3 regions of the Parabacteroides sp. AT13 genome follow, and region 1 is predicted to be linked to each of the others. Evidence: riboswitches for the same ligand, from Rfam matches in the RefSeq annotation. Region 1 holds a riboswitch; each other region holds the start of a gene.

Evidence for each region. A riboswitch is a leader RNA that binds a small molecule or an ion and turns the genes downstream of it on or off. The one in region 1 is predicted to bind cobalamin.
Region 2: linked by a shared signal. The riboswitch ahead of CI959_RS11425 (porin family protein) and the one ahead of CI959_RS05755 (Ig-like domain-containing protein) in region 1 are both predicted to bind cobalamin.
Region 3: linked by a shared signal. The riboswitch ahead of CI959_RS17920 (ABC transporter substrate-binding protein) and the one ahead of CI959_RS05755 (Ig-like domain-containing protein) in region 1 are both predicted to bind cobalamin.

The regions. Positions count from the first base shown of each region.
Region 1 is NZ_NQMH01000001.1:1,295,917-1,303,211, reverse strand. Features, by position in the region: gene CI959_RS05780 (TonB-dependent receptor) at 1-60, shown strand, start outside; gene CI959_RS05775 (DUF4374 domain-containing protein) at 124-1,539, shown strand; gene CI959_RS05770 (alpha/beta hydrolase) at 1,549-2,379, shown strand; gene CI959_RS05765 (PepSY domain-containing protein) at 2,376-3,449, shown strand; gene fldA (flavodoxin FldA) at 3,564-4,073, opposite strand; cobalamin riboswitch at 4,244-4,448, shown strand; gene CI959_RS05755 (Ig-like domain-containing protein) at 4,655-6,322, shown strand; gene CI959_RS05750 (DUF5074 domain-containing protein) at 6,340-7,295, shown strand, end outside.
Region 2 is NZ_NQMH01000001.1:2,747,420-2,754,714, forward strand. Features, by position in the region: gene mutA (methylmalonyl-CoA mutase small subunit) at 1-936, shown strand, start outside; gene scpA (methylmalonyl-CoA mutase) at 949-3,096, shown strand; gene coaW (type II pantothenate kinase) at 3,226-4,080, shown strand; cobalamin riboswitch at 4,100-4,303, shown strand; gene CI959_RS11425 (porin family protein) at 4,595-5,203, shown strand; gene priA (primosomal protein N') at 5,291-7,295, shown strand, end outside.
Region 3 is NZ_NQMH01000002.1:843,199-850,493, reverse strand. Features, by position in the region: gene CI959_RS17935 (formate--tetrahydrofolate ligase) at 1-505, opposite strand, end outside; gene CI959_RS17930 (hypothetical protein) at 899-1,411, shown strand; gene CI959_RS17925 (precorrin-2 C(20)-methyltransferase) at 1,460-2,164, opposite strand; cobalamin riboswitch at 2,231-2,430, shown strand; gene CI959_RS17920 (ABC transporter substrate-binding protein) at 2,493-3,656, shown strand; gene CI959_RS17915 (iron ABC transporter permease) at 3,666-4,703, shown strand; gene CI959_RS17910 (ABC transporter ATP-binding protein) at 4,705-5,718, shown strand; gene CI959_RS17905 (AraC family transcriptional regulator) at 6,206-7,108, shown strand.

The DNA of each region.
Region 1 (7,295 bases):
AGCTTGCAGAAGGCTGGCAGGGCTTTCTATGGTAAGGTGAGGGTTTATTTCGGTAATTAATTTAAAGTGTGACTATCTTTTATTTATCAATAATTAATTCAAAACATAATAGATTAAAACAACATGAAGAAGAATTATTTAATGACAGGTCTTGCCGTCGCGTTATTGGTTGGGGGAGTATTTACTTCTTGTAGTGACGACGATCCTGTAAACCCGGATAACGGAGGCAACGGGAATGGAAATGGCGGAGGATCGACCTCGGAGGCGGTTTCGAGCTATGTAGTCGCCGCTTCTGTCGGTGACGCAAATTACTTGTTGACAGCCGATACGCTGGGGGATGGCTCTATCTCCGCTAAAAACAACGGACTCACTACGGAAAGCGGTACGCAATGGATCTTCTATAAGGATAAATATTTGTATCGTTTGGTTTACAACCAAGGAAATGCTGGTGTTACTTCTTCATACGTACTGAATGCGGAAGGTAAGATTAAAGAGCGTGATAATACTTACGAGATCAAGCGATTTACTTCTTATGGTATCTATGGCGACTATATCATTACATCTTCTACCGGTGATCTGGGTGAGGAATATGCGGACGAGAATGGTTATCTGCCTAAAGGCTTCTTGCTCTCTTATCTGGATGTGGCCAAAGAGACGTTTACGACAAACACGAATACGATCTTGTCGGAGAATTATTTGGGAAATGGCGAGTTCGTTACGTTAGCGGGTATTCTCCAAGCGAACGGCCGGATCTATTCCGCGGCTATCCCGATGGGATTGAGTAAGTACGGCGTGAAAGCGGAGGGAGGTAAATATGTTAAATACCCGGAGCTGGTAAAGACAGAATCCGGAGGAAGCGGTAGTGGCGCTTACGAAAAAGGGGAATTGCAATGGACGCAATATCCGAACGAGGCTTGGGTCGCTATTTATGCGAACGAGAAATTCGAGAACCCGAAACTGATAAAGACGGATAAGATCAGTTATGCTTGCGGACGTAACCGTTCTCAATACTACCAGACCATTTGGACGGCAGACAACGGCGATGTGTATGTGTTCTCGCCCAGCTATGCCAAGACGATGACCGCGGAGGTACAGAAAACGACTTTGCCGGCCGGTGTAGTTCGTATTAAGGCTAACGCGGAGGAGTTTGATCCTGATTATTATTGTAATTTGGAGGCACAGACGGGTGGTAAGGCATTCTTGCGTTGTTGGCATATCACGGAAGATTATTTCTTGTTGTTGATGTATGATCGTCCGTTGACTGAATCCGGATTCGCCGCGAAAGAGTTGGCTATTTATAAAGGAGAGGATAAGAGTCTTACTTACGTGAAGGGGCTGCCTTCCACGGATGTTATTTCTGGATTTGGCAATACTCCGTTCTCGGAGGATGGTATCGCTTATATGGCGGTTACGACTACCGATGGGAGTCAACCGGCCGTGTATCGTATCGATCCGAAGACAGCTACCGCAACAAAAGGTCTTACCGTTGAGGCAGAGCAAATCAGTGGTGTAGGTAAATTGACTGCCGCTCAAGAATAATAAGCAAGTATGAGTCGGACTCACATTCTTTTAATATTCCTCCTGCTCCCACTAACCCTGCGGAGCCAGGAGGATATTTGTATAGGAAAGGAACTGGTTTTGTACTCTACCGTATTGCAAGAAGAACGGAGTTATTGGATACACTTGCCGGAGCATTATAATATGGATACGAAACAACGCTATCCGGTTGTTTACCTGCTAGATGGAGATTCTTTCTTTCATTCGCTGGTAGGCATAAGGAAAACGTTGGCATCCGGTAGAGGTAAATATCTACCTCCCTGTATTATTGTCGGGGTATTAAATTCGGATCGGACACGTGATTTTACGCCTACCGCTTCAGCCGCCGGACGGGATGGTAAAATCTCCATAGATGCGATTCCGCAAGGAGGGGGAAGTGAGGCTTTCAGTAAGTTTCTTACGGAAGAACTTCGCCCCGCTATCGATAGTGCCTATCGCACGAACGGCTGGAATATGCTTATCGGTCATTCGTATGCGGGGCTTTTCACCTTGAATACGTTTCTTCGTCATACGGAATTATTTGATACCTATCTAGCGGTCGACCCTAGTTTGTGGTGGGATCAGGGGCGGTTGGTCCGGGAGGCGGAGGCTTTGGTTGCAGGCAGGGATTTTAAAGGGAAAAGCCTGTATATCGGTGTCGCGTCTAAAAAAAGGACGGACCGGGTGGACATTCATCTTGACAAAGTGAGTTATCTTCTTTCGGAGGTTTTACCACAAGCGGAGAACCTGCGTTTCTTTAGTAAATCATTTCCCGACGAGAACCATGGAACGGTAGCGGTTCCGGGTATATATGACGGGATTAAACAATTATTCGGAAAATGAGAAAATTCTTTGCGAAAGTACATTTATGGCTATCGATACCTTTTGGCATTATTATTGCGATTGTCTGCCTGACCGGGGCGATTCTCGTCTTTGAGACAGAGATATTAGAATTAGGCTACCCTTCCCGTTATTTTGTAAAGGAAGTAAAAGGGGAACCTCTCTCGCCTGCCGCCTTGATAGAATCGGCGCGCCAACAATTACCCGATTCGGTTCGAATAAACGGTATTCGGGTATCGTCTGACCCGAGACGAACTTATCAACTGGTATTACCGGGGAAAAAGGCCGCAGGTTTTATTGATCCCTACACCGGGGAGGTGACCGGGATGGATGACGGACAAGGTTTTTTCCTGAAAATGATGCGTCTTCATCGTTGGTTACTTGATGAGTATAAACGGGATGGAAGTTTTTCTTGGGGAAAATCAATAGTTGGCTATGCGACTTTGGTCTTGGCGATTATTATTATAAGTGGAATCGTAATTTGGTATCCCCGTAATAAAAAAGTATTGAGAAACCGGTTGAAAGTAAAGACCAAGGCTGGTTGGTTCCGTTTCTTCTATGATTTACATGTCTCCGGGGGATTCTATGCGGCATTGCTCCTGCTTATCTTAGCGTTAACCGGATTAACATGGTCGTTTGGTTGGTATCGAAATGCCTTTTATAGTGTCTTCGGTATTAGTGCAAACCCGCCTCAAGCGCATCATGCTCCAGCTTCTTCCAATTACACACAATGGGCTGAGGTGTTATCGGCATTGAAAAGCCATTATCCGGACTTTAACTCAATCACGATCCAAGATGGCTCCGCTACGGTTTCTACGGCCCGTTATGGAAATACGAGAGGAAGCGACCGTTACTCCTTTGATCCTGCTACGGGTGAGATTACGGAAGTCCAATTATATAAAGATCTCCCAAAATCGGGGAAGATAAGAGGATGGATTTATTCTGTACACGTCGGCTCGTGGGGGGGAATGACTACCCGTATATTGACTTGCTTAGTTTCCTTGTTGGGGACGATCTTCGCGATAACCGGCTATTATTTTTGGATAAAGAAACAATTCAGGAAACTGAGATGAAAAGAAAGAGGTATGTTTGACCCACATACCTCTTCATAAATCTAAACCAATCAAGTTGAATACGCAAACGTTGTAATATTAAGGTTAAACAGTTATGTATGTAAAAGTGTGCGTCTATTCAATTCCTTCTTTCCTTATAGATGCCAACCACTGGTCGATCCGCCCTTCTGTTTGATCGTCTTCATTCATTTCATCCAAAGGAAGTCCGACGAACATACCGTTTATGCAGGCGGTGGAACTGTCAAATGAATATCCCGAAGCATCTACAGCGCCAATGAATTTGCAACCTGTATTTCGCAGGTCGGAATAGATCGTACCGATGGCGTCACAGAAAGTGTCGCTAAAAGAGGCTGAGTCTCCGCAACCGAATAATGCGACGGTTTTCTCACTTAAGTCCAGCTTTTTCAGTTTCCCTAGATAACTATCCCAATCATCTTGCAAATCTCCGGCGCCCCAAGTGGAACAGCCCAATAACAAGATTTCATAAGGCGCTACATCAGCGGGAGAAGCGTTAGATACGTCATGAATATCTTTGTCTTCCACACCCAGCTTCTCTGCGATACGTTTCGCGATCCCTTCCGTCGTTCCTGTAGACGAGCCGTAGAATATTCCTATAGTCTTCATTCCTATTTGTTTTTATAGTTTAATAACGAAAGCAAATATCCGATATCTTATTAGTCTCGGCAATACCTACAAATATGTATTTTGACGGTCGGGAATACCCACGAATGATCAGTGATGGTTGGGGGAAGAAAGCATTTTGTGAATTTGTCGATAATTTGAATTGTTTTTCATAAATTTGCTGCCGTATTGGTTCGCCTACTTTATTCAGGGTACGGCGATTAAAAGGGAATCAGGTGAGAAACCTGGACAGTCCCGCTGCTGTAAGCTCCAAAAAAGCTTTAGACATCAACTCATTGCCACTGTTTCCGGAAGGAACGGGAAGGAAGTTCTAAAGTGGAGTAAGTCAGAAGACCTGCCAATGCCGGATAACTGCCGCAATTTTACGCTACCGGGGTTTAGCGTATGATTCAAATATGGAATACAGAGAACATTGTTCTAAAGAGGTAATTTTGATAGGGTAAGTTATGCCGTAGTTCGTGGGGAACTATGGGTAATTTATTTTGTGTTAACCTGTTAAAGCCATGTCTTTTTATATCATTCAGTGTATTTGTTTTTTTGAGTTTTACATTAATATTATGCTTATGAGAAAGTTTTTATCTTTTTTCTTTGTAATGGCTTTTTACGTAGTTGGAGCCTATGCGCAAGTATTGGTCCAAGGTCAACCGCATCCTTCCGCAAGGAATATCTCAACAAAGCAGGAGTCTCAGTTAAGAGCTGATGCCAGTTTTACTTTCGATGACATCCAATATTGGGTTGGTAACGGTAGCAATAAAGCCGCTTTAGTGATTGAATGGCATGATGGGAATCGCCCGGATGCCATGGTTTGGGGATATCGCTGGGATGGCGAGGCAACCGGACATGATATGATCGTGGCGATTGCTCAAGCAGATCCTCGATTGGTATTGCTCACCCAATACACTGGCTGGATGGGATATACGATCGATGGAATCGGGTATGGTGAAAGTAGACTTAATATTTCTTATGATCTAGAGGGAGCGAAGTCTGAGCCTAAAAATGCGTTTAAATTTGAACCTCCTATCACAAATCCGCTGTTGGGGCAAACTTCTCATCCAGAGCATCCGGCAGAGGATGTTGCGGCCGCCATTCGGCAAGGGGTTCAAACAGGAGTTATTTATCACCCGATAAATGCGGAAAGATATGGATATCCATCTTATGACTATGACTATTGGAGTTGTAGCAATGGCATTCATTGGCAAGCCGGTTGGTATTATGGCTATTGGAGTTATTTTGTGAGAAGTAGCCAAACCTCTAATTTTAGCTATTCTGGTTTAGGTGCGACAAGCCGTGTATTGACGGATGGTTGTTGGGATGCGTGGAGCTGGAATGGAAATATGAATACATCAGAAGGAACTCAGCCCGGGGATGTCTTTGTCGCTGCGACAATACCCTCTGGAGGTGGAGGGGATGAACCCGAGATCCCGGTGATACACGTAACATCCATTTCTCTCAATAAGTCTTCTTTGCGTTTACAAGCAGGAGCAAACGCAACCCTTGTAGCTAGTATCTCTCCTGTAAACGCTGATAATAAGCAGGTTATTTGGAGTAGTTCCGATACAGGCATAGCAACCGTAGAAAATGGGGTCGTAACAGGTGTCAAGCCCGGTGTGGTGAAAATAACAGCCCAATCGGTAGATGGCGGATATACCGCTGTTTGCGAGGTAACGATAACGGAAGTTGTTATTCCGGAAATAGATTTCAATGGTCTTGATGCTGTTTTAACTTTTCCGAAAGTAGAGGAAGCCACCTCTTATGAAGTTCGTGTTTATAGAAATGAGGATAGTGGTCATAAAAGAATCGCTACTTATGTAATCGATGCCGAAGGTAATATAATCACAGAATTAAGAGCGGTGAGCTTACAAGGCTCTTCTGGGACAATTTTGGTTCCATTGAAAAATTTAGACATAGACGGTGTTTATACGATAGAGATACAGGTGCTGAATGGATTGGATATAATAGATACCTATACAGTAGAAAAAATATCGAATCCAGTAAGTAATGAATATTTATCCGCAAGTGGTAGTCGGGTAATTTATCAAAATGGGACATTGTCTTTGGAGCATTTGGATGGATATCATTTTTATTTAATGACAATGGAAGGAAAAATATTGAGAACCTTTATAGCTCGAGTTCCCCACGAACTTTATCCTATATCGCTTCCCCCCGGGAATTATCTGTTGACAGGAGAAAAGGATGGAGGCCGGAAGGTCTTTAAATTCCGTATTAATTAATAATTAAATTCATTTACATGAAAAGAACACTTTACTTAAGTATGGTTTGCTTACTATCGGCCTTTTCGGCTGTGGGGCAAACCGGTTTGCGGGGGCTGAATCCGATAGAGAAGCAGAAACTGCAATTGCCTGAACTTCCGGCTTCGCAAAGCCGAGTCACGCTACTACGTTCAAGTGAAAACGTAGATTATACACAGGGAGTCTTTATTTTGAACGAGGACTGGTTTGGTCATAACAACAGTACTATTAATTTTATGACTTCTTCTGGTGATTTTGCTTATAGGATTTTCCAGACAGCAAACCCTGGTAAAGAATTAGGTTGTACATCTCAGTTTGGTACTATTTTTGGAGATAATATGTTTATTACTTCTAAACAGCCAAAGGATGGTGGAGCCAGTATTGAAGGAGGTCGCCTGAATGTGGTGGATGCCAAGACAATGAAAGTGAAAGCTCAATTTACGGATATAGGCGGAGGCGATGGGCGTGCTTTTTTAGGCGTGAATGACTCTGTTGGCTATATTGGCGCTTCAAACGGTATTTTTTTGTTTGATATAAAGAACTTGACGGTTGGAGACCAATTGAAAGGTGCCTCAAATTCCGGGGGACTTTATAATGGTCAAGTAGGAATGATGGTCCGGACAAAAACATATGTGTTTGCGGTTCAGCAAAGTAAAGGCGTTTTAGTGATAGATCCTCTAAAACATGAGATTATCAAATTGATAGAAGGAAGTTTCAGCACTTTGACACAAAGTAAGGATGGCAGTGTTTGGGTAGGTGCTGGATCACGCCTGTTATGTATTGATCCGGAGACTTTGGAAGAAACTTATCTATCATTACCCGATGGCTTGACTATACCGGATTCATGGTATGCTTGGACTGCGGGTGTTCTTTGTGCAAGTGCGCAAGAAAATGCTATTTATTGGACAAAGGGAGGTGGTTTTAGCAGTGGTAATGAGATTTATCGTTATGAGAT
Region 2 (7,295 bases), 1.5 Mb from region 1:
ACGGTTTACGATGCTCACGTAAACTTGCTTCGTTCTCAAACTGAGGCTATGTCTGCCGCTCTTGCTGGCGTAGACTCTATCACGGTTCGCCCGTTTGATAAGATTTACCAGACTCCGGACGATTTCTCCGAGCGTATCGCACGTAACCAACAATTATTATTGAAGGAAGAGTGCCACTTGGATAAGGTCGTTGACCCGTCTGCCGGTTCTTATTATGTAGAGGTATTGACGAATTCCTTGGCCGATGTCGCTTGGAAGTTGTTCTTGGAGGTTGAGGAAAAAGGAGGATTCTCCGTTGCCGTGAACGCAGGTGAGATCCAAAATGCCGTTAACGCTTCGAATGTAGTTCGTAAGAAAGCGGTTGCTACCCGTCGTGAGATCCTGTTGGGTTCTAACCAGTATCCTAACTTCACGGAAGTAGCTGCCGATAAGATTCAGGAAAAAGGTTCTTGCTGTTGTGGCGGTGGTCATTGCGGCGAGGCAACGATCCCGGCTCTTGATTTCTCTCGCGGCGCTTCCGAATTCGAGGCTTTGCGTATGGCGACAGAGAAGAGTGGCAAGACTCCGAAGGTATTCATGTTGACGATCGGTAACTTGGCGATGCGTTTGGCTCGTTCACAGTTCTCCGCTAACTTCTTCGCTTGTGCCGGATATAAGATAATTGATAACTTAGGCTTCGATACGGTTGAGGCTGGTGTTGAGGCTGCAGTCAAGGCGGGTGCTGAGATAGTGGTTCTTTGCTCTAGTGATGACGAGTATGCTGAATTCGCTCCTGCTGCTTACAAGGCTTTGGCCGGACGTGCCGAATTCGTTGTAGCCGGAGCTCCTGCTTGTGCGGACGACTTGAAGGCTCAAGGTATCGACCAGTTCGTAAATGTAAAGAGCAATGTGCTTGAGACATTGAAAGCATTCAACGCTAAATTAGGAATCGCTTAAGTATAAACAATTATGAGACCAAATTTTAAAAACATAGATATAAAGAATGCCGGATTCGCAGCTACAAACGCTGCCGAATGGGCAAAAGCCAATGGTATCGAGCCCAATTGGAAAACACCCGAGCATATCGAGGTGAAACCTGTATATACAAAAGAAGACTTGGAGGGTATGGAGCACTTGAACTATGCTTCCGGTCTGCCTCCTTATCTACGTGGCCCGTACAGCGGTATGTACGCTATGCGTCCTTGGACAATCCGTCAGTACGCGGGTTTCTCTACCGCTGAGGAGTCTAACGCTTTCTATCGCCGTAACTTGGCTTCCGGTCAGAAAGGTTTGTCCGTTGCGTTCGACCTTCCGACTCACCGTGGTTACGATGCCGACAACGAACGTGTGGTTGGTGATGTAGGTAAAGCGGGTGTATCTATCTGTTCCTTGGAGAACATGAAAGTGTTGTTCGATGGTATTCCTTTGAACAAGATGTCTGTTTCCATGACCATGAATGGTGGTGTGCTTCCGGTATTGGCATTCTATATCAACGCAGGTTTGGAGCAAGGTGCTAAGTTGGAGGAAATGGCCGGTACGATCCAGAACGATATATTGAAAGAGTTCATGGTACGTAATACCTATATTTACCCGCCTGAGTTCTCCATGAAGATTATCGCTGATATCTTCGAGTATACCTCTCAGAAGATGCCGAAGTTCAATTCTATCTCTATCTCCGGTTATCATATGCAGGAGGCTGGTGCTACGGCTGATATCGAGATGGCTTATACGTTGTGCGACGGTATGGAATATCTTCGTGCCGGTATCAACGCCGGTATCGATGTGGATGCGTTCGCTCCCCGTTTGTCATTCTTCTGGGCTATCGGTGTAAATCACTTCATGGAGATCGCCAAGATGCGTGCGGCTCGTATGTTGTGGGCGAAGATCGTGAAGAGCTTCGGCGCTAAGAACCCGAAATCATTGGCATTGCGTACACATAGCCAGACTTCCGGTTGGTCATTGACCGAGCAAGATCCGTTCAATAACGTAGGACGTACTTGTATCGAGGCTATGGCCGCTACATTAGGACATACACAATCTTTGCATACGAACGCATTGGATGAGGCGATCGCTTTGCCGACCGATTTCTCCGCTCGTATCGCTCGTAATACACAGATTTACATTCAGGAAGAGACTAAGATCTGTAAGGAAATCGACCCGTGGGCTGGTTCTTACTATGTAGAGTCTTTGACGAATGAATTGGTACATAAAGGTTGGGCGTTGATCCAAGAGATCGAGAGCATGGGTGGTATGGCGAAAGCCATCGAGACAGGTCTTCCTAAGATGCGTATCGAGGAAGCGGCCGCTCGTACACAGGCTCGTATCGACTCAGGTGTTCAGACCATCGTTGGTGTTAACAAATATCGTTTGCCGAAGGAAGATCCGATCGATATCCTTGAGATTGATAATACAGCCGTACGTAACGAGCAGATCGCCGCTTTGAAGGAGTTGCGTGCTAACCGTGACGAAGCCGCTGTTCAAAAAGCTTTGGCTGATATCACGGAGTGCGTGAAGACGAAGAAGGGCAATTTATTAGAGTTGGCTGTTAAGGCTGCCGGCTTGCGTGCGTCATTGGGAGAGATCTCCGATGCTTGCGAGGTGGTTGTAGGTCGTTATAAAGCAATCATTAGAACTATTTCAGGCGTGTATTCATCAGAAACTAAGAAAGACGCAGACTTCCAGAAAGCTTGCGAGCTTTGCGAGCAATTCGCTAAGAAAGAGGGCCGTCAGCCTCGTATCATGATCGCTAAGATGGGTCAGGACGGACATGACCGTGGCGCTAAGGTTGTTGCTACCGGTTATGCTGACTGTGGGTTCGACGTAGATATGGGACCGTTGTTCCAGACTCCGGCCGAGGCTGCCCGTCAAGCTGTAGAGAACGATGTTCACGTAATGGGCGTTTCTTCTTTGGCCGCTGGTCATAAGACGTTGGTTCCGCAGGTTATCGAGGAGTTGAAGAAATTAGGTCGTGAGGATATCATCGTTATCGCTGGTGGTGTAATCCCGGCTCAAGACTATGACTTCTTGTATAAGGCTGGCGTTGCCGCTATCTTTGGCCCGGGTACTTCCGTATCGAAGGCAGCTTGCCAGATCCTAGAGATCTTGTTAGGCGAATAAATAGCATTTAAACCTTACGGTTTTTTAATAAAGAGAGGCTGGACAATTGATTTTGTCCGGCCTTTTTTAGTATTGTATACGGGTTTATGTACTTTTGTAGCGATTATTCAATTAAAAAGGGAAAGAATCATGGGAATCGTTATAGGTATAGATGTGGGAGGTAGCACGACTAAGATCGTCGGCGTGGAGGATAAGAAGATCAAGAACCCGATGTTCGTGAAAGCTACCGATCCGGTAACCTCTTTATTCGGAGCCTTCGGTAAGTATATTTATGATAATAACATCTCGCTCTCGAATATAGAGAAAGTGATCTTGACGGGTGTAGGTAGCGCCTATATCGATCAACCTTTATATGGCTTACCAACTGCGAAGACGGATGAGTTCCTTGCGAATGGGCTAGGGGCGCAATATAATACGGGACTGGACAGTCTATTGGTGGTCAGCATGGGAACGGGTACCTCCTTTGTCAAGGTACAAGGCTCCACGATCGAGCATATCGGGGGATTGGGTATCGGTGGCGGAACAATCCTCGGCTTGTCTAAGCTATTATTGAAAACGCATGACTTTCACCAAATAGCGTCTTTGGCCGAGCACGGTTCCTTGAATGATATCGACTTGCATATCCGGGATATTACGCCGCATCCGCTACCCGGCCTGCCGCTGGACGTGACAGCCTCTATTTTCGGAAAAGCGGACGCGAACGCTAAGGTTGAGGATATCGCTCTCGGTATCGTTCATATGGTCTTGCAGACCATCGGGCAAGGAGCTGTTTTCGCCTCGTTAAATGGCGATATCAAGAATATCGTATTGATCGGTAACCTAACTCGCTTGCCACAATGCCCGGATATTTTCCCCCGTCTGGAGGAGATGTGCGATGTCCATTTCAAGATACCGGAGTATGCCGAGTATCGCACGGCTATCGGGGCGGCTTTATGCTATATCAGGAACCGGGAATATAAGGATATTTTTTGTGGAAAGTGTTAGGCTACATCAAAACTTTATGTATCTTTGCTACATGCTTTGTTCCCTTTCGGCAATCGCCGGATAGGGATTAAAAGGGAATCGGGTGAGAATCCCGGACAGTCCCGCTGCTGTAAGCTTCATAAACGGGTTGAGCAATACTGTTGCCACTGTTCATTCAAGTGAATGGGAAGGCGCTTAAGACCGGAAGTAAGTCAGAAGACCTGCAAGGCGTGTATATTTTCGACGGCTTCGAGGAAAGGCCGGAAGAGAACGCAAGAACCGTATCCGGTTTTTACTATTCTTTATCCAAGGTTTTCTTATCAAGTCGTCTCATGGTTTCGGATAATTATTTTGCCATAATAATTAGGGAAAGAAGCATGAATCTGACCGACGGGATGAGCTCCGTGTGTAAGATGCATGCTTTCTTTGCGTTTAAAGGACTGGGGTATTCCGTGAACACTCTATAGAGAATATTTGTTTATTATTAGAAAAGTGCGTTTATTTGCAACGAGTAATTAACAAAAGAAGTATGAATATGAAGAAAATTGTGGGACTTGTTATGGTTGCCTTGCTAGCGTTGATGGCGCTTCCGGCGAACGCTCAGCTTAAATTCGGTATCAAGGGAGGTGTGAATATATCGTCTGTTCATTTCAACTCGGACGTGTTGAAAGCGGATAATGTAACCGGCTTCCAAGTGGGTCCGATGATCGAGACGACCTTACCGTTGGTCGGTGTCGGGATCGATGCGGCGGTGTTGTATTCGCAAAAAGGTTTGGAGACGACCTCGGCTGGCGGGGTTAAGACTTCGATGAAGACGGATTATATCGATGTTCCGGTCAACTTGAAATGGAAATTCGGTTTACCGATCGTCAAGGCGTATTTGGCAGCCGGTCCGTATATCGGTTTCCGTGTAGGCGGTGATAAATTTTGGGATATCCCGGGTTCCGTAGCGGATCAGGTGAAGGCGAAGAATTTCAGCGCAGGTCTTAACTTCGGTGCCGGCGTGGAGCTGATCAGTCACTTGCAGGTGGGTTTCAATTATGGTCTGGGACTGACTGATAACTATAGCATTGAGAAGGTGAACCTCTCCGACGGTGCCGGAAAGAACCGTGGATGGTCTATCACGGCAGCGATCTTGTTCTAAATAGGTGAAAATAAAATGAGAGAGGCTGGGCTTTAGAAGTCCGGCCTTTTTTGTTATTTTTGGGCTCGTAATGAAACACCTGTTTGAATGAAATACGCGGACGTCATACTTCCCCTTCCTTTGGAGAATAGCTATACCTATCGGATACCCGAAGATCTGGAAAGAGCCGTGACTCCCGGTTGCCGGGTGATCGTGCATTTCGGGAAGAAACGATATTATACGGCCATCGTCATGGAGGTACACGACCGGGAACCGGTATCCGATTTTGAGACGAAGGAGATCTACGCTTTGCTGGATGCCACGCCGGTGCTCCGCCGTCCGCAACTCCGTTTCTGGAAATGGATATCTTCTTATTATATATGTAAGCTGGGCGACGTGTATAAGGCGGCCTTGCCTTCCGGTTTAAAGTTGGAAAGCGAGACGGCGGTTACCTATAATGAGGATTTCGAGGCCACCGCCCCCTTGCGCCCGAATGAGCAAGCGGTACTGGATGCCTTTAGCGGGATCTTGAAATTGACGATCTCGGAGTTGGAGAAGAAGACCGGTCTTCGAAATGTTGTCCCGATCGTCTCTTCCTTGATGGTGAAAGGGGCGGTCGAGGTGAGCGAGGAGCTAAAGCGAGGATTCGTTCCCAAGACACAGGCGTTTATCCGTTTGGCCGAGGCTTACCGGGATGAGACGAAATTACAGGCGGTGTTCGAGGATTTGAAACGAGCGAAGAAGCAAGAGCTTCTGCTGGTCAGTTTCTTGGATTTAAGTCATACGTTAAATCCTGCTTTATCGAAGGAGCTTTCCAAGAAAGAGCTATTGGAACGCAGTGGTTATACCTCTGCGGTATTGGAGGGTCTGCTGAAACGGGGTATCTTGGAGAGTTACGAGAAAGAGGTGGGGCGTTTGCAAGTATCCGTCTGCCGCTTGCAAGAGCCGAATCCGCTCAGTCCGGCGCAAGAGAAAGCCTATGGAGAGATCCATGAGGCTTTCAAGACGAAGGAGGTCTGCTTGCTTCATGGCGTGACTTCCAGTGGTAAGACCGAGATATACGTCCGTTTGATCCATGAGGTCTTGCGGCTGGGGCGGCAGGTTTTATATATGTTGCCGGAGATCGCTATCACGACCCAGATCACGGAACGGCTGGCGAAATTATTCGGGGATAAGCTATTGGTCTACCACTCTAAGTTCTCGGACAACGAGCGGGTGGAGGTCTGGAACAAGCTGCTGCATAGCGACGAGCCTATGCTGGTATTGGGGGTCCGTTCTTCCCTCTTCCTTCCGTTTAAGGACTTGGGCTTGATTATCGTGGACGAGGAGCATGAGAATACGTATAAGCAGCAGGACCCGGCACCCCGTTACCATGCCCGTAACGCTGCCATCGTCTTGGCGGGTATGCACGGCGGTAAGACCTTATTGGGTTCCGCCACTCCCTCCATCGATTCCTATTTCAACGCTACGGCGGGGAAATACGGTCTGGTCGAGCTATCTACCCGCTACGGTGATTGCTTGATGCCGGAGATTATTACGGTGGACGTGAAGGAGCTAAAGCGCAAGAAGATCATGAAAGATACCCTTTTCTCTCCTCAGTTGCTGGAGAAGGTGCGGGAGGCCCTATCCCGGGGCGAGCAGGCGATCCTATTCCAAAACCGCCGGGGATTCGCCCCGATGATCGAGTGCCGAGGGTGCGGGTGGGTGCCTCGTTGCGTGAATTGCGACGTTAGCCTTACCTACCACAAGGCGCATAATCAGCTGGTTTGCCATTATTGCGGTTATACCTACCGCTTGCCGCAGGTATGTCCAGAGTGTAAGGGGACGGAGTTCAAGATGCAAGGCTTCGGTACGGAGAAGGTAGAGGAGGAGATCGCTGGGCAATTCCCAGCGGCGAAGGTGGAGCGGCTGGATTTCGATACGGCCCGTACCCGCACGGCTTACGAGCGGATCATCTCGGATTTCGAGAAGGGGAAGACACAAATCTTGATTGGTACCCAGATGTTGTCGAAGGGATTGGATTTCGGGAATGTCAGCGTGGTCGGAATCCTGAGTGCCGATAGCCTGATGAATTTCCCTGACTTCCGGGCGCACGAGCGGGCTTATCAATTGA
Region 3 (7,295 bases), on a different contig from region 1:
TTACGTCAAGAACCCGTTTCCATTTGATCTCCTTCAATCCCTCGCAGGTGTTGCGGGTCTGATAAATATAGTTATCCAATAAAGCGGTAATCATATTGTGGGCGGAAGTAACCGCATGAAAATCCCCTGTAAAATGCAAGTTGATGTTTTCCATGGGAAGCACTTGGGCATATCCACCTCCGGCAGCACCACCTTTCATGCCGAAACACGGGCCAAGAGACGGCTCACGTAAAGCGACCACCGCTTTCTTCCCTATTTTATTCAGCCCTAAAGCCAGACCGATCGAAACCGTAGTCTTTCCGATTCCCGCTTTAGTGGGAGTGATAGCGGTCACTAAAATTAAATTATGCTGGTCCATTTGCTTTTTATCGATCAAATGGATAGGAACCTTGGCAATATACCTGCCATAATTTTGTACTTCCTCACGAGGGATACCTAACGTTGTCGCAACTTCCTTAATTTTACGCAAGTCTGTTTCTCTTGCTATCTCAATGTCCGATTTCATGTGCTTTATGTAAGTTTATATAGTTTGAACAAAGTAAATCTAATTTATTATAATAACAAAATGATACGGAACAAGGTTTTCCCCCTTTATGGAATAATAAGATTGTGTTATTTTGATATTTTTGTGCGAAGATGGCGAGGATCTTGCTTTTTGTGATAGCTGTCAGGCTTGAAATTAAACTTTTTGTAAAGTGAGCTTTGCAAAAATCATACGTTTTGCTTGTTGTACTTTTAAAGAATTATAAAATAGTCTTTAAAATTATTCATCTGTAATAATTTGATTAATTTTGTGATGTCACAACGATAAAAAGAAACCTAAAATGGTTTGAGTGTGATAAATTGAAACAGATAAGAGACTAATAACATTAGCAATATAATATGTAAATTTAAGGTTATGTCAACAGTAAGATTTAGTCAGGTTACATTTGCTACTAAATCGTGGGTAGCAGAAGCATGGGAAAAGATGGTAGTGGAATTGTTTAGCGGTCGTGTCGTAGCGGAAGTCAAACAATTGGATGAAGTATGTGAATCAAAGTGGGAAGTAGAATTGAAGAAGCTTCAAAACGAGGTTCATTCTTTATGTCATCATGCGATCCATCAATTGCTCCCGATAGCCGGCTCTTATCAACAGGCGTTACTGGATGACGTTGCCCAAGCCTATACGGTATACGCTCCGGAAGAAGCAGAGTCTATCTTCAACCGGGGAAACCAAGCGATCGAGGATATCAAAGGACATGTATCGGGTATTCGCTACAACGCTTGTAAAATGCGTGAGGCGAACCGTAAAGTAAGCGAGTTGGAAGATATGCACGCAAAAGCGGTCATGTACCATAATTCAGTGAAACCTTATATGGATACACTTCGTTTCCATATCGATCAGCTTAAGCATATATTGCATGTAGCGTAATAAGATGGGCTGTCCGGGTTTGGTTACTCTCCGGGCAGCCTTCTTCTTTTAGCGAGGTTGGATAATCAGTAGGGAGAAATAGGGGAAATCCTTGGAATGTATAGTGGCGATATCAGTAGTATAATATTCTTTTCTTGTTCCTACATTCTCGAAATAATGAAAAACCGCCTTATCCGCATACTGCCGGATACAAGTATGAATAGCCTCTTGGCAACCCGGTAATTTCATGATGACGATGATCATTCCATTTTCTATTTTTGCCGAAAGTTCATCGAACGACGCAGTCCCGGGGATTACGTTAATTTGCTCCTCTTGTTTTACGATATGTATCCCGGCCAAGGCACCTGCCGCTATAAATGCCGGAATTCCTGCGATTCGATCTACCGGGATTCCTGTTTCCTCGAATTTATCGTATACATATTGTATAGATGAATAAAAACCAGCGTCTCCCTCGGCGACGATCACGATTTGTTTCCCTTTCAAATATTCAGCTTGGGCATCCAGAAACAATTCGTTATAAGCGTTTAACGCATCTGTCCGTTCCTTACTCATTGGCAAAATAAACGGATGGATCAAGGATTCGTCTACCTCAATAGCTTTCAATATATCCGTCGCCCGAGATATGATTCCATGCTTGCCTTGTGTAGCAGGACAATAGATAATATCAGCCTTTTGTAATGTTTTAAGCCCTTTCAGCGTAATTAATTCCGGATCACCGGGACCTAATGAGACGAAGTGAATAGGATGATTCATGTGTATCTGTTTTTATTTGAAACGCAAAAGTCCTTAAAATTGTGGATGTATACAAATATTCTTACTACTTTTGTCACTGTAACAGGCTCCGCTTATCTCTTTTTCCGGGAGGCGGATTAAAAGGGAACCGGGTGAGAATCCCGGACAGACCACGCTGCTGTGAACTTTTAAACATTCGGACAATACCTTGGCCACTGGTTTTGTAATCGGGAAGGCGTCCTGAATGGAAGTAAGTCAGAAGACCTGCCGGTTCATAAATAAATGTTGCTGTCCCGTGGAGCAGGACGAGAGTAACTGTCAATGATCAACTGTCAATTAAACAAGGATTATGAATAAGTTTATAGCGGGTGGATGCTTGCTTTTATCGGTATTGACTTTATCATGTACTTCAGGTATCCGTGAAAAAGGAGAAATAGGGAAGACGGCTTCCGTAGAGCAATCTGCGTTCTCGCAAGAGCAGGTTAAGCCTTTATACGCCCAAGGATTCAAGCTTACCTATGCGGATCAATATCTCTTGGCTGATATCCAAGATCCTCAAAATGAGGAAAGCACCACGTTTCATTATGCGTTCGTGAAAAGAGGTGCGAAACCCACGGGGATTCCCGCTGATTATACGGTGATAGAGCTTCCTATCCGAAGCGTTATCTGTATGACTTCCCTGCAATTATCGAACTTTATTAAATTGGGTGCCTTGGATAGGGTCGTTGGGATTACCAGTACACGGCATTTGTTCAATAAAGAGATGAACGAACGCCTGAAAGAAGGTAAAACCGCTAAGATCGGTATCGAGGGGAATTTCGATAACGAGGTTATCATGAGCGTGAATCCTGATTTGATCCTTGTATCGCCATTCAAGCGGGGAGGCTATGAGATGCTGAAAGACGTGGGTATTCCCTTGATTCCCCATTTGGGTTATAAGGAGACTACGCCATTGGGACAGGCCGAGTGGATCAAGTTCGTAGGCTTGCTGTTGGGGATAGAGAAAGATGGCAATGAGCGTTTCGCCACCATCGAGAAGAGGTATAATGAATTAAAGGAACTTACGGCGGATGGTAAGGTTAAAAAACGTCCGATCGTTTTTAGTGGCGAGTTACGGGGTGGAAACTGGTATGCCGTAGGAGGAAAGAGCTTCTTAGCGCAACTTTTCAAGGATGCCGGCGCTGATTATTTCTTGAAAGATGATGAGCGATCCGGTGGTGTTACATTAGACTTCGAGACGGTCTATAACCAAGCGGACGACGCTGATTATTGGCGTATCGTGAATAGTTTCCCGGGAACGTTCAGCTATGAGGCATTGAAAGAGCAAGATCCTCGTTATGAGGATTTCCGTGCGTTCCGGGAGAAAGGAATTATCTATTGTAATATGAAGAACACGCCGTTTTATGAGAGTATGCCGACAGAACCGGAGATCGTCCTAGCGGATTTGCTTCATATCTTTCATCCGGATTTATTACCGGATCATGAGTCGGTCTATTATTCTCGACTTAAATAAGGAACACTGATGAGACATTCAAATACCCTATGGATGCTGGCGATTGTCACGGCTATTTTTGTTCTAATCTTTTTGAATTTGGTGTTGGGGTCAGTCTCTATTCCTCTTCAATCGGTTTGGCATATTATCTGGAATTTAGGAAATGAGCCTATTACATGGCAGAATATTATCTGGAAATCCCGACTACCACAGGCATTGACAGCGTTGGTAGCGGGAGCTGGCTTATCCATCAGCGGCTTACAGATGCAAACCGTTTTCCGTAATCCATTGGCCGGACCTTCGGTCTTAGGTATCAGTTCGGGAGCGAGCATGGGTGTCGCTTTCGTGGTGTTGTTAAGCGGTAGTTTAGGGGGCGTTGCCTTGAGTAAACTTGGTTTTATGGGGGAGATCGCCTTATCGATAGCGGCCGTGATCGGTTCCTTATCCGTGATGGCGCTGATCGTGTATGTTTCCCAAAAGGTAAAAGGAAATGTCACGTTGTTGATTATCGGTGTGATGATCGGTTACGTGGCAAACGCCGTGATCGGTGTACTTAAATTCTTTAGCGTCGAGGAGGATATCCGTGCATACGTGATTTGGGGATTGGGTAGTTTCGCCCGTGTTTCCGGTAATCAGATGACGTTGTTCGTGATTCTTATGACAATCTTGATCCCTCTCTCGTTCCTGCTTATCAAGACCATGAACTTGATGCTTCTTGGGGATAGCTACGCACGCAATTTGGGACTTAATATCAAGCGGGCCCGTTTGTTGGTTATCACCTCGGCTGGGGTCCTTACGGCGATTGTCACTGCTTATTGCGGACCTATTATCTTCTTGGGGCTAGCCGTTCCGCATTTATGCCGGGCCATATTTCAAACTTCCGACCATCGGATTTTAATGCCTGCGGTCTTATTCGCCGGTGCGGCGTTGGCGTTGATCTGTAATTTGATCGCCCGTATGCCGGGGTTCGAGGGAGCGTTACCTGTCAACTCGGTAACCGCTTTAGTAGGTGCTCCAGTAGTGGCCTCAGTATTATTTAGAAAACGTAAGAATGAATTGAACGAGTAAGATGAAACAAGATACGATTCATATTAACGGACTTTCGATCGGTTACCATTCTAAGAGTAGTACAAAGCTGGTAGCTAAAGGTATACACTCTACGATCTATAGTGGTGAATTAACCTGTTTGCTGGGTGCTAACGGGGTGGGGAAGTCTACTTTATTGCGCACGTTATCGGCTTTCCAACCTAAATTAGATGGGGAAATATTGGTCCTAGGAAAAGATATAGATACTTATTCCGATAAGGAATTGAGCACCACGATCGGTGTCGTGCTGACCGATAAATGTGAGATCCGGAATATGTTGGTACGGGAATTGGTCGGGATGGGACGTAGCCCGTATACCGGCTTCTGGGGTAAGTTGAGCAAGGATGATAAGCGGATCGTGGAAGAATCCATCGCCCTTGTCCGCATTGAGGAACTAGCATCCCGCATGGTCCATACCTTATCGGATGGAGAACGCCAGAAAGTGATGATCGCTAAGGCGCTCGCTCAGGAGACTCCGGTTATTTACTTGGATGAACCTACCGCATTCCTTGATTTCCCCAGCAAGGTAGAGATTATGCAATTACTCCATCATCTAACCCGGAAAACGAATAAGACGATATTTATGTCCACTCACGATTTGGAGCTGGCTCTTCAGATATCGGATAAGATCTGGTTAATGGACAAAGCGAATGGTATCTCTACCGGTACTCCCGAGGATTTGGCATTGAGTGGTCATCTAAGCAACTTTTTCGCCCGGAAAGGGATTGTTTTCGATAAGGATACCGGATTATTCCGTATAGATAATCAATTCTCTCGACAGATTCGCCTCGTTGGACATGGACAGAAATACGCTATGGTGCGTAAAGGGCTCCAGCGAAACGGAATTTTGGCGAATCGGGAAGTGGAATCGAATATTTGGATTGAGACTGGCGATTTAAAGACCACCCACTTTATCATCCATGAGACTTCCGGCGGTACCTATATCACCCAAACGATAGAAGAATTACTTGCCTATTTTGATACTGAAAAATCATAACTATGAAATTTTCAATTCATAACTATGTTTTTCTTCATTCATAGTTATGAATTTTTTCCATTTACATCCATTGTTTTAAAGTAAGCTAGCTTCGTCGACTTTCCTGTAATTGCTTGAAAGATACATACAACTTTAATTCCACCATTCCTGTCACTCCTACGGCTGTGTGGAGTACAGGTGTTGTATATACCAACACATCTTCTCGCTTTTCAATTTCAGTTTGATCAAATGGTCCGGGAACAGCCACCCCTAATACTTGTCTGCCTTTCGTAGGGAATGGCTACAGACAAGAAGAATAAGCTTCCCATACAGATAATTTTTCTTGTTCCCATATAATTATTATTTAAAAGTTTTTTGGGAAAAAATAGCGGTTATTTGGGGTGTAGACTGTATCAATTCCACAGATATAATAACCAATTTCATCGGACGGTGAGAAACGTATGAAAGAAAAGGTTATCTTTGCAATCGAAGCCAAATACAATTGAAGATGAATGAGATAAAGAGAATAGACACTGTGCAGCAATACAACGATTATTTCGGTATGGAAACGTTGCATCCGCTGGTTACGGTCATCGATGCGCGAGAGGCTAATCCGGTACATTTCTGTCCGAAACTCTATAATTTGTATGCTATCTTGATGAAAGACCCGGACTGTGGTACTCTCAAATATGGTCGTAGCATCTATGACTATCAGCAAGGCACGATGCTTTTTCTCGCTCCGGGGCAGGTCATGGGGTCTGACGATGACGGTCAGTTGCATCAACCCGGTGGATGGCTGCTCGCTTTTCATCCCGAACTGGTACGTAACACTCCGTTAGCCCAATTCATCAAAAACTATAGTTTCTTCTCCTATTCCGCCAATGAAGCACTCCACTTGTCTGAACAGGAAAGGCGAACCATTATTGACTGCATGTGCAAAATCAGAGAAGAATTGCTCCATCCCATAGACAAGCATACGAAATCACTGATTACAGACAATATAAAACTCCTACTTGATTATTGTGAGCGGTTCTATGACCGTCAATTCGAAACGCGGGAGAATGTGAATCTTGACATCTTAGCCCGATTTGAGCAAACGCTGGATGATTATCTTGCGTCCAATCTTCCCATAAGTAAAGGTACGCCCACCGTGCAGTATTGTGCCGACAAGCTTTGCCTGTCGGCTAACTATCTAAGCGACCTTCTGAAAAAGGAAACCGGTGTTTCTGCGTTGAAACATATCCAGCAGAAGATGCTCGATATAGCGAAAGAGCGTGTATTCGATGTCACCAAATCCATCAGCGAGATATCCTACGAATTGGGATTTCCATATCCGCAACATTTCAGCCGTTGGTTCAAGAAAATGGTTGGGGTTACACCTAATGAATATAGACAAAATCGAAACAATTAGACATTTAAACCACGGATCGTAATATTGCGATCACGGTTTAGTCAATCATAAAGGCACGGACATAACGGCAAGATGTCTGCGCCTTCGTATTTCCTAGTCCTTATCAATTCAACGTCATGTAACAATATGAAGTTTGCATGTATGGATCTTTACACGGTTCCCCCGTCGGGAATCGTGCTACCTCGTG